DNA from 2 places in the Streptomyces sp. NRRL S-920 genome. Region 1 is predicted to be linked to the other one. Evidence: riboswitches for the same ligand, from Rfam matches in the RefSeq annotation. Region 1 holds a riboswitch; the other holds the start of a gene.
The links. Region 1 has a riboswitch for S-adenosylmethionine ahead of IG54_RS0122010 (aminotransferase class V-fold PLP-dependent enzyme). Riboswitches for the same ligand answer to the same signal wherever they lie in the genome.

Region 2: linked by a shared signal. The riboswitch ahead of thrC (threonine synthase) and the one ahead of IG54_RS0122010 (aminotransferase class V-fold PLP-dependent enzyme) in region 1 are both predicted to bind S-adenosylmethionine.

The regions. Positions count from the first base shown of each region.
Region 1 is NZ_JODF01000030.1:107,183-112,233, forward strand. It holds gene IG54_RS0122000 (cytochrome b) at 1-210, shown strand, start outside; gene trpD (anthranilate phosphoribosyltransferase) at 363-1,427, shown strand; SAM riboswitch class IV at 1,528-1,645, shown strand; gene IG54_RS0122010 (aminotransferase class V-fold PLP-dependent enzyme) at 1,860-3,245, shown strand; gene IG54_RS0122015 (Lrp/AsnC family transcriptional regulator) at 3,294-3,575, opposite strand; gene IG54_RS0122020 (rhomboid family intramembrane serine protease) at 3,572-4,306, opposite strand; gene IG54_RS0122025 (hypothetical protein) at 4,464-4,703, shown strand; gene IG54_RS0122030 (NYN domain-containing protein) at 4,737-5,051, shown strand, end outside.
Region 2 is NZ_JODF01000058.1:22,143-27,193, forward strand. It holds gene IG54_RS0130090 (alpha,alpha-trehalose-phosphate synthase (UDP-forming)) at 1-1,185, opposite strand, end outside; gene IG54_RS0130095 (glucosyl-3-phosphoglycerate synthase) at 1,238-2,182, opposite strand; SAM riboswitch class I at 2,337-2,465, shown strand; gene thrC (threonine synthase) at 2,483-3,778, shown strand; gene IG54_RS0130105 (ubiquitin-like small modifier protein 1) at 3,875-4,150, shown strand; gene IG54_RS0130110 (cold-shock protein) at 4,587-4,790, shown strand.

The DNA.
Region 1 (5,051 bases):
GGGCAGCTGCACACGCTCACCGCGCACGAGCAGTACGCGCCGGTCGAGATCGGCCCGACGGTCGACGAGAACGGTGTCGAGCGCAAGGTGTCCGGTACGCAGAAGCTCCGGGCCAAGCTCTCCAAGGGCTACTACGGGGAGGACAACCAGATCCCCAAGCCCACCGCCGAGGAGTACAAGGAGATCACCAGCGGCCACGGCCACCACTGATCACCTGAAGCTCTGACCAGGTCGCCACGGCGAGAGCCCCGTCCAGTTCATGGACGGGGCTCTTTGCCGTCCCGGCGGCTGGATAGGGTGGACCCACCCGACGTGTCGGGTTCCTCTCTTCCCTGTCCGACGGACGAACACCAGGAGCGGCCATGAGCGCTGTGACCCCCGCAGGAGGCACTACCGCGGCGGGCCGTTCCTGGCCCGACGTGCTGAACGGCCTGCTCGACGGGCGCGACCAGAGCGCCGACGACACGGCCTGGGCCATGGACCGCATCATGCGCGGCGAGGCCACCGACGCGCAGATCGCCGGGTTCGCGGTCGCGCTGCGGGCCAAGGGGGAGACCGTCGAGGAGATCTCCGGTCTCGTACGCGCGATGTACGCGCACGCCCGGGTCATCGACGTGCCGGGGCCCAGCGTCGACATCGTCGGCACGGGCGGCGACGGCGCGAAGACCGTCAACATCTCGACCATGTCCGCGATCGTCGTCGCGGGCGCGGGCGCGAAGGTCGTCAAGCACGGCAACCGCGCCGCCTCCAGCGCGTCCGGCGCCTCCGACGTACTGGAGAAGCTCGGCGTCAACCTGGACCTCTCGCCCCAGCGGGTCGTCGAGGTGGCCGAGGAAGCGGGCATCACGTTCTGCTTCGCGGTGAAGTTCCATCCGGCGCTGCGCCATGTGGCCCCCGCCCGCAGGGAGCTGGGGATCCGCACGACCTTCAACTTCCTCGGTCCGCTCACCAACCCCGCCAAGGTGCGGGCCCAGGCCACCGGGGTCGCCGACGCGCGCGTCGCGCCGATCGTCGCCGGGGTGCTCGCCGAGCGCGGCTCGTCGGCGCTGGTCTTCCGCGGTGACGACGGACTCGACGAGCTGACGACGACGGCCACCTCACGGGTGTGGGTCGTACGGGACGGGGCGGTGCGCGAGGAGGCCTTCGACCCCCGCGACGTCGGCATCGACCTGGTGCCCGTCGAGGCGCTGCGCGGCGCGGACGCCTCGTACAACGCGGAGGTCGCCCGGCGGCTGCTCGACGGCGAGAGGGGGCCGGTGCGGGACGCCGTGCTGCTGAACTCGGCGGCGGCGCTGGTCGCCCTCGAACCGACCGACGCCCCACTGGCGGAGCAGATCCGCGCCGGCATGGAGAAGGCGGCCGCGGGGATCGACTCCGGGGCCGCGAAGAAGGCCCTGGAACGGTGGGTGGCGGCCAGCAACCGCTGACCCTCCCGCCCGCTTCCCGCTCACCCGTGTGACGCAAGGCGCAGTCCGGATTCTGGACTGCGCCTTGCGCGTCGAAGATCGTGTGGCAGGATGCTGGACAGGTCATGAGTGACAGCGACTACGGCCCCGGCCCGCTGTCCGGCAACCCTCCGTCCGTGGCGGGGTGCCCCGGGTGAAGACCAGGTCGTACGCAGCAAGGCGTATGGCAAGCGCGGACCCCTGGACATCGGTGGATGTCACAGCCCTGGGGGTCCTGGTCCTCAAGGGAGCAGTCTCGTGAGCAAGCGAATGTGACAGGGCTCTTCAGCCCCGCCTCCGCACACCCTTCTCCATTTTTCTCCCGCGCCGTCGACGCAGCTCCGACGCAGCTCCGACGCAGCTCTGAAGCAGCTCCGGCGCGGTGAATTCGCCTGCCTCTCACGGGAGTTCGCCATGTCTGTTTCCGTCGTCGCCGCCGCCGATTCGTCCGTCTGCGCCCCGCTGGCCGTCCTCGGCCGGGACGTCACCGTGCCGCTGGTCACCGGCGGCGAGGTGACGTACGCCGCGCTCGACTACGCGGCGAGCGCGCCGGCGCTCCAGCGGGTGTGGGACGACGTGGCCGCGTACGCGCCGTACTACGGCAGCGTGCACCGCGGCGCCGGGTACCTCTCGCAGCTGTCGACCGACCTCTTCGAGAACTCCCGTACCGCCGTCGCCGAGTTCCTCGACTGCCGCGAGGACGACCAGGTCGTCTTCACCCGCTCCACCACCGATTCGCTGAACCTGCTGGCATCCGCCCTGCCCGCCGACTGCCAGGTCTTCGTCTTCGAGACCGAGCACCACGCCTCGCTGCTGCCGTGGCGGGGCGCCCGCGTCACCTACCTCGACGCGCCGCGCACCCCCGGCGAGGCCGTCCAGACCCTGGAGCGCGCCCTGGCCGACCGCGACCCCCACGGGCCCGCCCTCGTGTGCGTCACCGGCGCCTCCAACGTCACCGGTGAGTTGTGGCCGGTGCGCGAGCTGGCCGCCGCCGCGCACGCCCACGGCGCCCGGATCGTGCTCGACGCCGCGCAGCTCGCCCCCCACCACCCCGTCTCCGTAAGGGAGTTGGACGTCGACTGGGTCGCGTTCTCCGGGCACAAGCTGTACGCGCCCTTCGGCTCGGGCGTCCTCGCGGGCCGCTTTGACTGGTTGCGCGCGGCCGAGCCCTACCTCGCGGGCGGCGGCGCCTCGCGGAAGGTGACGCGACGCCCCAGGGAAGCGGGCGGCGGCGTGGACGTGGAGTGGCACGACAGCGCGGCCCGGCACGAGGCCGGTTCGCCGAACGTCATCGGCGTCTACTCCATCGCCTCGGCCTGCAAGGCGCTCACCGAGGCGGGCTTCGACGAGCTGGTGGCCCGCGAGCAGTACCTGATCCGCACGGTGCGCGAGGGGCTCGCCGAGGTGCCCGCCGTCCGGGTGCTCTCGCTGTTCGGCGACGACGCGCCGCGCGTGGGCGTCATCTCCTTCGTCGTGGACGGCTGGAACAGCTCGCACTTCGCGGCGGCGCTCTCCGCCGAGTACGGCATCGGCGTACGCGACGGCCTGTTCTGCGCCCACCCGCTCGTGCGCACCCTGCTCGGCAGCGAGTCCGGCGAGCCCGGCGAGTGCGGCGCCCCCGAGGCCGCGCCCGGCGAGAAGTCGCTCAACGCGATCCGCGTGAGCTTCGGCGCGGGCACCCCCGACGAGCACGTCGAGCGTTTCGTACGCGCCGTCAAGGAGCTGGTGGCGGACGGCGCGCGCTGGAACTACCGCACCGAGGACGGGCGTTGCGTACCGGACACCGACGCCGCCGTCTGAGCCCGGGCGGCTCGTAGCCGCTCGCGGACCCTCGGAGAGTCCGCGCGGCTACGAGTCGAGGCCGATCGCGAACGCGGCCTCCAGGTCGTGCTGCGAGTACGTGCGGAACGCGACGTGCGTGTCGGTCGCCTCCACGCCGGGGATCTTGCTGATCTTCCCGGGGATGACGTCCGCGAGGTCGTCGTGGCGCGGCACGCGGACCATCGCGATCAGGTCGTAGGTGCCGGTCACGGAGAAGACCTCGCTGACCGAGTCGAGCGCGGCGATCGACTCGGCGATCTCCGGAATCCGGTCCACGCTGGTCTTGATGAGCACGATCGCGGTGATCACGGCTGGCTGTCTCCCTCGGTGGCCGGTACTGCTGTGGCCTTCACTCTAGTCCTCCGTACGGACCATCCCCAGGCGTAGAGGAACCCGAGCGAGAAGCCCACCAGGTGCGCCAGATACGCCACCCCGGTCCCCTTGCCGCCCTGCCCCGCCGCGAGCCACTGGAGCGTCACCCAGAACGGCAGCACCACCCAGGCGGGAAAGCGCAGCGGCAGGAAGAAGAGGAACGGGAAGAGGCTGGTGACGCGTGCCTTCGGGAAGAGATAGAGGAAGGCGCCGAGGACGGCGGAGATCGCCCCCGAGGCCCCGACGAGCGTCTGACCGGACCCCGCGTGCGCCGCGGCGTAGGCGAGGAGGGCGAGATACCCGCAGCTGACGTAGAAGAGCGCGTACGGGAGGTGCCCCATCCGTTCCTCGACCATCGCCCCGAAGACGTACAGGAACAGCATGTTCCCCAGCAGATGCACCCAGCTGCCGTGCACGAACAGCGCGGTGAACGGGCCGAGCGCGGCGCGCGGGGCGCCGCTGAACAGCTCGGTGGGCACCACGCCCCAGCGCTCGAAGTAGGCCTGTTGCGCGGCGAGCAGCCGGTCACCGGTGCCGTAGGCGGGATTGAACCCGGAGACCGGCGAGATCACGAAGACCAGACAGCAGACGGCGATCAGTCCGTACGTCACCGGGGCGGACCGGCCCCTGAGCAGCCGGGCCGCCTTCGGACCCCATGCTTTGATCATGGACAGAGCATGACGTAACGGACGGTACTCGTACAGACCGCCATGCCGCGACGGACGCCGCCGCATGGCGCCCCTTACAGGCCTTAGGGTTACGGGCAATGCGCATCACGGAAGACCGCGTACGTACCACGGCCACCGACGAAAGCGAACAGCCACGATGACGGTTCCCCTGCCGACGGACACCACCCGGTGGCGCTGCACTCTCTGCGGCAATCTCACGCGTTTCGACGTGACCCGGACATCGAAGGTCGTCGAGTATGTGCATCTTGACCTGGCCGGTGAGTCGAACATCGAAGAACGCGAGGTGGTCAGTGAGACCATCGAGTCGGTGCGCTGCCGCTGGTGCAACGCGGTGGATCAGGTGGAACTCGTCGACAGGCCGGGCGCCGACTCCTGAGGGAGCGGGCCCGCACAGCTAGTGGGGTGACGGATGGTGGAGAGCGCAGGCGGGGAGCCGGACGACGGCACCGCTGAGGTGCTCGACCGCCCGCTGCCCGACGGGGTGCGCCGAAGGGTCGTACAGATCGTCTCGGACGGCTTCGGTGGGCTGACCCTGGCCGAATTGCCCGCCCAGCTGCGGCAGTACGCCCGCTTCACGCCGACCCGGCGCGCGAAGTTCGCGGGCAACGCCATGGCGGCGGCGCTGGAGGGCGACACCCTCTTCCGCCAGCGCATCGGCGAACGCCTCAGGGAGGCGCAGCCCGAGCTGGCCGGTGCCCTGGCCGCCGGTTCCCCGCCCCCGGCC
Region 2 (5,051 bases), on a different contig from region 1:
GTCGGAGACGACGGGCACCTCCTTCGCGACGAGGTTCATGCCGTCCCGGATGGGGTTGACCAGCGCCACGTCCGCGAGCCGGTAGGCCGCGAGCGAGCGCGCGAAGTCGTCGTCGACGTGCAGGAGCACCGGCGTCCAGCCCGGCGTCCCGTACGTGGAGTTGATCTCCTCGGCGACCCGTGAGACCTCCGCGGTGTACTCCCGGTACACCGCGAGGTCCTGCCGCGAGGGGTAGGCGAAGGCGACGTGGACGACCCGCTCGCGCCACTCGGGGCGGGTCTCCAGCAGCTCGCGGTAGGCCAGCATGCCCCGCACGATGTTCTTGGACAGCTCCGTCCTGTCCACCCGCACGATCGCCCTGCGGCCCTCGCCGATCTGCTCCCGCAGCGTCGCCATCCGCTCCTCGACGTCGTCCCGCCGCGAACGCTCCCGCAGGAAGTCCGCGTCGGCACCGAGGCCGTGCACCCCGATCCGCGTCCCCGACGTCCCGCCGAGCAGCCGCACACAGCACTCCGTGAACGCGTCCGCCCACCGCCCGGTGAGGAACCCGAGCCGGTCGGCGCCGAGCATCCCGCGCAGCACCTGCTCGGCCACGTCGTCCGGCAGCATCCGGAAATAGTCGGCCGGCGCCCACGGGGTGTGCGAGAAGTGGCCGATTTTCACGTCGTCGCGCAGCTCGCGGAGCATCCCGGGCACCAGCGTCAGGTGGTAGTCCTGCACGATGACCGAGGCCCCGGGCGCGGCCTCCGCGGCCAGCGCCTCGGCGAACGCCCGGTTGTACGTCTCGTACGCCTCCCACTGCGCGCGGAACTCCGGGCCGAACGCCGGTTCCAGCGGCGTCTGGTACAGCATGTGGTGGACGAACCACAGGACCGAGTTGGCGACGCCGTTGTACGCCGCCGCGTGCACGCCCTCGTGCGAGCCCGCGTCGATGTCGAGCATCCGCACGCCCGGCTCGCCGACGCCGCGCCGCACCGCCTCCCGGTCGCCCTCGCCGAGCGCCGCGCACACCCACAGGGCGGCGGGGTCGTCGGGGGAGTCACCGATGGCGCTCAGCCCGGAGACGAGACCGCCGCCGCCGCGCCTGGCGGTCAGCTCCCCGTCCTTCCCCACGGAGTACGAGACGGGGCCGCGGTTGGACGCGACGAGTACCTGCGCTGCTGCTGTTCGGGGCTCGGACACCATGTGGCAAAACGTAGCCCGTCCCGGGGCCGGGCAAACGTACGACCGGGGCCGGTCACGCCACGCGTCGGTGCGCGTACTCCGCGATACCCGTCATCGGCGGCCGCTCCTCCGTGTCCACCGCGTACGTCCGCGGCACGAAGCCCCGCTCCCCCCGCTCGAACTGCGTCAGCTCCGGGCGTACGAGGTGTCCGCGCGCGAGCCGCACCTGAGCCGTCCGGTAGATCGCCGCCGCCATCCGCCCGAGCGCCTGCCCGTCCTGGTGGCGGTGCTTGCGCACGCCGACGTCCACCTGCGCCAGCGCGTCCAGGCCGGCCGTGTGCAGCGCGTCGACGAGCAGGCCCAGCTCCACGCCGTACCCGACGGGGAACGGCAGCCGCTCCAGGAGGGACCTGCGGGCCGCGTACTCGCCGCCCAGCGGCTGGACGAACCCGGCGAGCAGCGGCCAGTGCATGTTCAACAGCGGGCGCGCCATCAGCTCGGTGACCCGGCCGCCCTGGCCGGTGGCCTCGCCGAGCGGACGGTCGTACATCGCCTTCACGAAGGCCACGTCGGGATCGGTCAGGAGCGGGCCCACGATCCCCGAGACGAAGTCCGCGGAGAACTCCCTCAGGTCCGCGTCGACGAACGCGACGATGTCACCGCTCGTCACCAGCAGCGAGCGCCACAGCACCTCGCCCTTGCCGGGCAGCGGCGCGATGCGCGGCAGGATCTCGTCCCGGTGCACCACCTTGGCGCCCGCCTCCCGGGCCACCTCGGCCGTCCGGTCCGAGGAACCGGAGTCGATCACCACCAGCTCGTCGACCAGCGAGACCTTCTCGACCAGCTCGCGGCGGATCTCGGCGACGATCGCGCCGACCGTCTCCTGCTCGTCCAGCGCGGGCAGCACGACGCTCACCGACGCGCCGGACGCGCGCTTGGCCGCGGCCAGCCGGTCCAGCGGGCGGTCGGCGACCGACCAGGAACGCCTGCTCAGCCAGCGCTCGGCCTCTTCCAGCACGGTCGGAGTCCTCCCGTATGTGATCCATCTCGCGGTTCGGACGACTATCTCAAGGGTCCGGGGCTTCGGTTACAGTCTTGAACAACGCCGGTGACCATCGCATGTCGGGGTCACCGCCGCGTGAGATCAACAACTGAAACCCACAATCGAATACCGCTCATCCAGAGGGGCAGAGGGATACGGCCCGTTGAAGCCCCGGCAACCCTCCCGCCGACCGCGAGGTCACGGTGGGGAAGGTGCCAATTCCGTCTCGCGGCGAGATGCGCCGCGGGGAAGATGAGGAGAAAGGGCCTCGCCTCCATGGCTGTGCAGACCGTCGCCACCGAAAGCACCACCTCTTCCGTAGACCTCGGTCCCGCCTCAGGACTCTCCTGCCGGGAATGCGGCACCAAGTTCCCGCTCGGCCCGATCTTCGCCTGCGCCGAGTGTTTCGGACCCCTCGAAGTCGCGTACGACCTTCCCCTCGGCGACCCGGAAGCCCTGCGCAAGCGGATCGAGGCGGGCCCCGCCAACATCTGGCGCTACGCCCCGCTCCTGCCCGTCCCCGCCGACGTCGCCGACAAGCCGAACCTGAACCCCGGCTGGACCCAGCTCGTCAAGGCCGACAACCTCGCGCGTGAACTCGGCGTCGAACAGGGCAAGTTGTTCGTCAAGGACGACTCCGGAAACCCCACGCACTCCTTCAAGGACCGCGTCGTCGCGCAGGCGCTCGAAGCGGCCAGGGCCTTCGGCTTCACCACCCTCTCCTGCTCCTCCACCGGCAACCTCGCGGGCGCCGTCGGCGCCGCCGCCGCCCGCGCCGGCTTCAGGTCCTGCGTGTTCATCCCGCACGACCTGGAGCAGGGCAAGGTCGTCATGGCCGCGGTCTACGGCGGTGAACTCGTCGGCATCGAGGGCAACTACGACGACGTGAACCGCTTCTGCTCCGAGCTGATCGGCGACCCGCTGGGCGAGGGCTGGGGCTTCGTCAACGTCAATCTTCGGCCGTACTACGGCGAGGGTTCCAAGACCCTCGCGTACGAGATCTGCGAGCAGCTGGGGTGGGAGCTGCCGGATCAGCTCGTCATCCCGATCGCCTCGGGCTCACAGCTCACGAAGATCGACAAGGGTCTGAAGGAGCTGATCGCGCTCGGCCTCGTGGCCGATAAGCCCTACAAGATCTTCGGCGCCCAGGCGGAAGGCTGCTCGCCGGTGTCGGCCGCCTTCAAGGCCGGTCACGACGTCGTGCGCCCGCAGAAGCCGAACACCATCGCGAAGTCGCTCGCGATCGGTAATCCCGCGGACGGGCCGTACGTGCTCGACATCGCGCGGCGCACGGGCGGGGCCGTGGAGGACGTGAACGACGAGCAGGTCGTCGACGCGATCAAGCTCCTCGCGCGGACCGAGGGCATCTTCGCGGAGACCGCGGGCGGTGTGACGGTGGGCGTCACCAAGAAGCTCGTCGAGGCGGGGCTGCTCGATCCGTCCCTCACCACGGTCGTGCTCAACACCGGGGACGGTCTGAAGACGCTGGACGCTGTCGCTGAGACGTCGCAGGCCACCGCGACCATCAAGCCGAGCCTTGAGGCGTTCCGCTCCGCGGGGCTCGCCAACTGAGGTTGTTGCTTCCCTGCGGGACGGCTGTGGCTGGTCGCGCAGTTCCCCGCGCCCCTGACGGGGCGCCCCCATCCCCGTATTTCTGAGGTGAACCCCATGAGCGTGAACGTTCGTATCCCCACCATCCTGCGCACCTACACCGGCGGCAAGGCCGAGGTCGCCGCCGAGGGGAGCACCCTCGGTGAGGTCATCGCCGATCTGGAGAAGAACCACACCGGCATCGCCGCCCGCGTCCTGGACGACCAGGGCAAGCTGCGGCGCTTCGTCAACGTGTACGTGAACGACGACGACGTCCGCTTCGAGCAGGGCCTGGAGACGGCCACCCCGGACGGCGCCGGCGTCTCGATCATTCCGGCGGTCGCCGGCGGATGATCTACCGGCGGATGATCTATTTCCGCAACTTTCCTGCGTAACCAGAATTGCCCCCTCCGGAAGACAAACGGAGGGGGCAATTCTGGATGGTTGAGCGCGGTACAGTTGGGAAAGGCGCTTCTCCGTTTGTGCCGAGCGCATATACGAACTCGGCCCCGGTTCGACAAGAAGCAGCCAAAGCGAGCCACCCTTTTGAGCCGCATGTGCCATTTGTCGGGCCCGACTTGCCCCGGCTTCTGGCGAATTCTCCGCATATTCCCGTTCGCGGCTGCTCAGAATTCTCGTCCGATTGACCTGTTGCAGAGGGCAGTTGGACAGATACATTCAGCGGCGGTCGACGCGTTCCGGCGCACACCCCCAACCAGTGGGGGGTGAGGTCTGACCCGGGTCCGCGAAGTGCGGGTCTGTGCAAGGGCCAGTAATAGGGGAGTTAGGCATGGCTCAGGGCACCGTCAAGTGGTTCAACGCGGAGAAGGGGTACGGCTTCATCGCGGTCGACGGTGGTGCGGATGTTTTCGTCCACTACAGCGCGATCCAGATGGACGGTTACCGCACCCTTGAAGAAGGTCAGCGAGTCGAGTTCGAGATCTCGCAGGGCCAGAAGGGTCCGCAGGCGGACATGGTCAAGCTCGCCGTCTAGCTCGGCGCGACCGACCACCGAAGCAAGCATCGCGAGGGGCTCGTATCCCATGGGGGTACGGGCCCCTCGTGTGCGCCCGCGCGCCCGCGGGTAGGACCGGAGCGCCCGGCGGGATCCGGGAGAGGCGCTTGCACTCGCAGGGGTCGAGTGCTAATCATTGGGCTTAGCACTCTCCCAGTGAGAGTGACAGAACTTGGATCGGGCCGGTGAGGTCCGCAGGCCGAGTGGGGCAAGGAACCACAAGGTTTGCAGGCCGTCCGT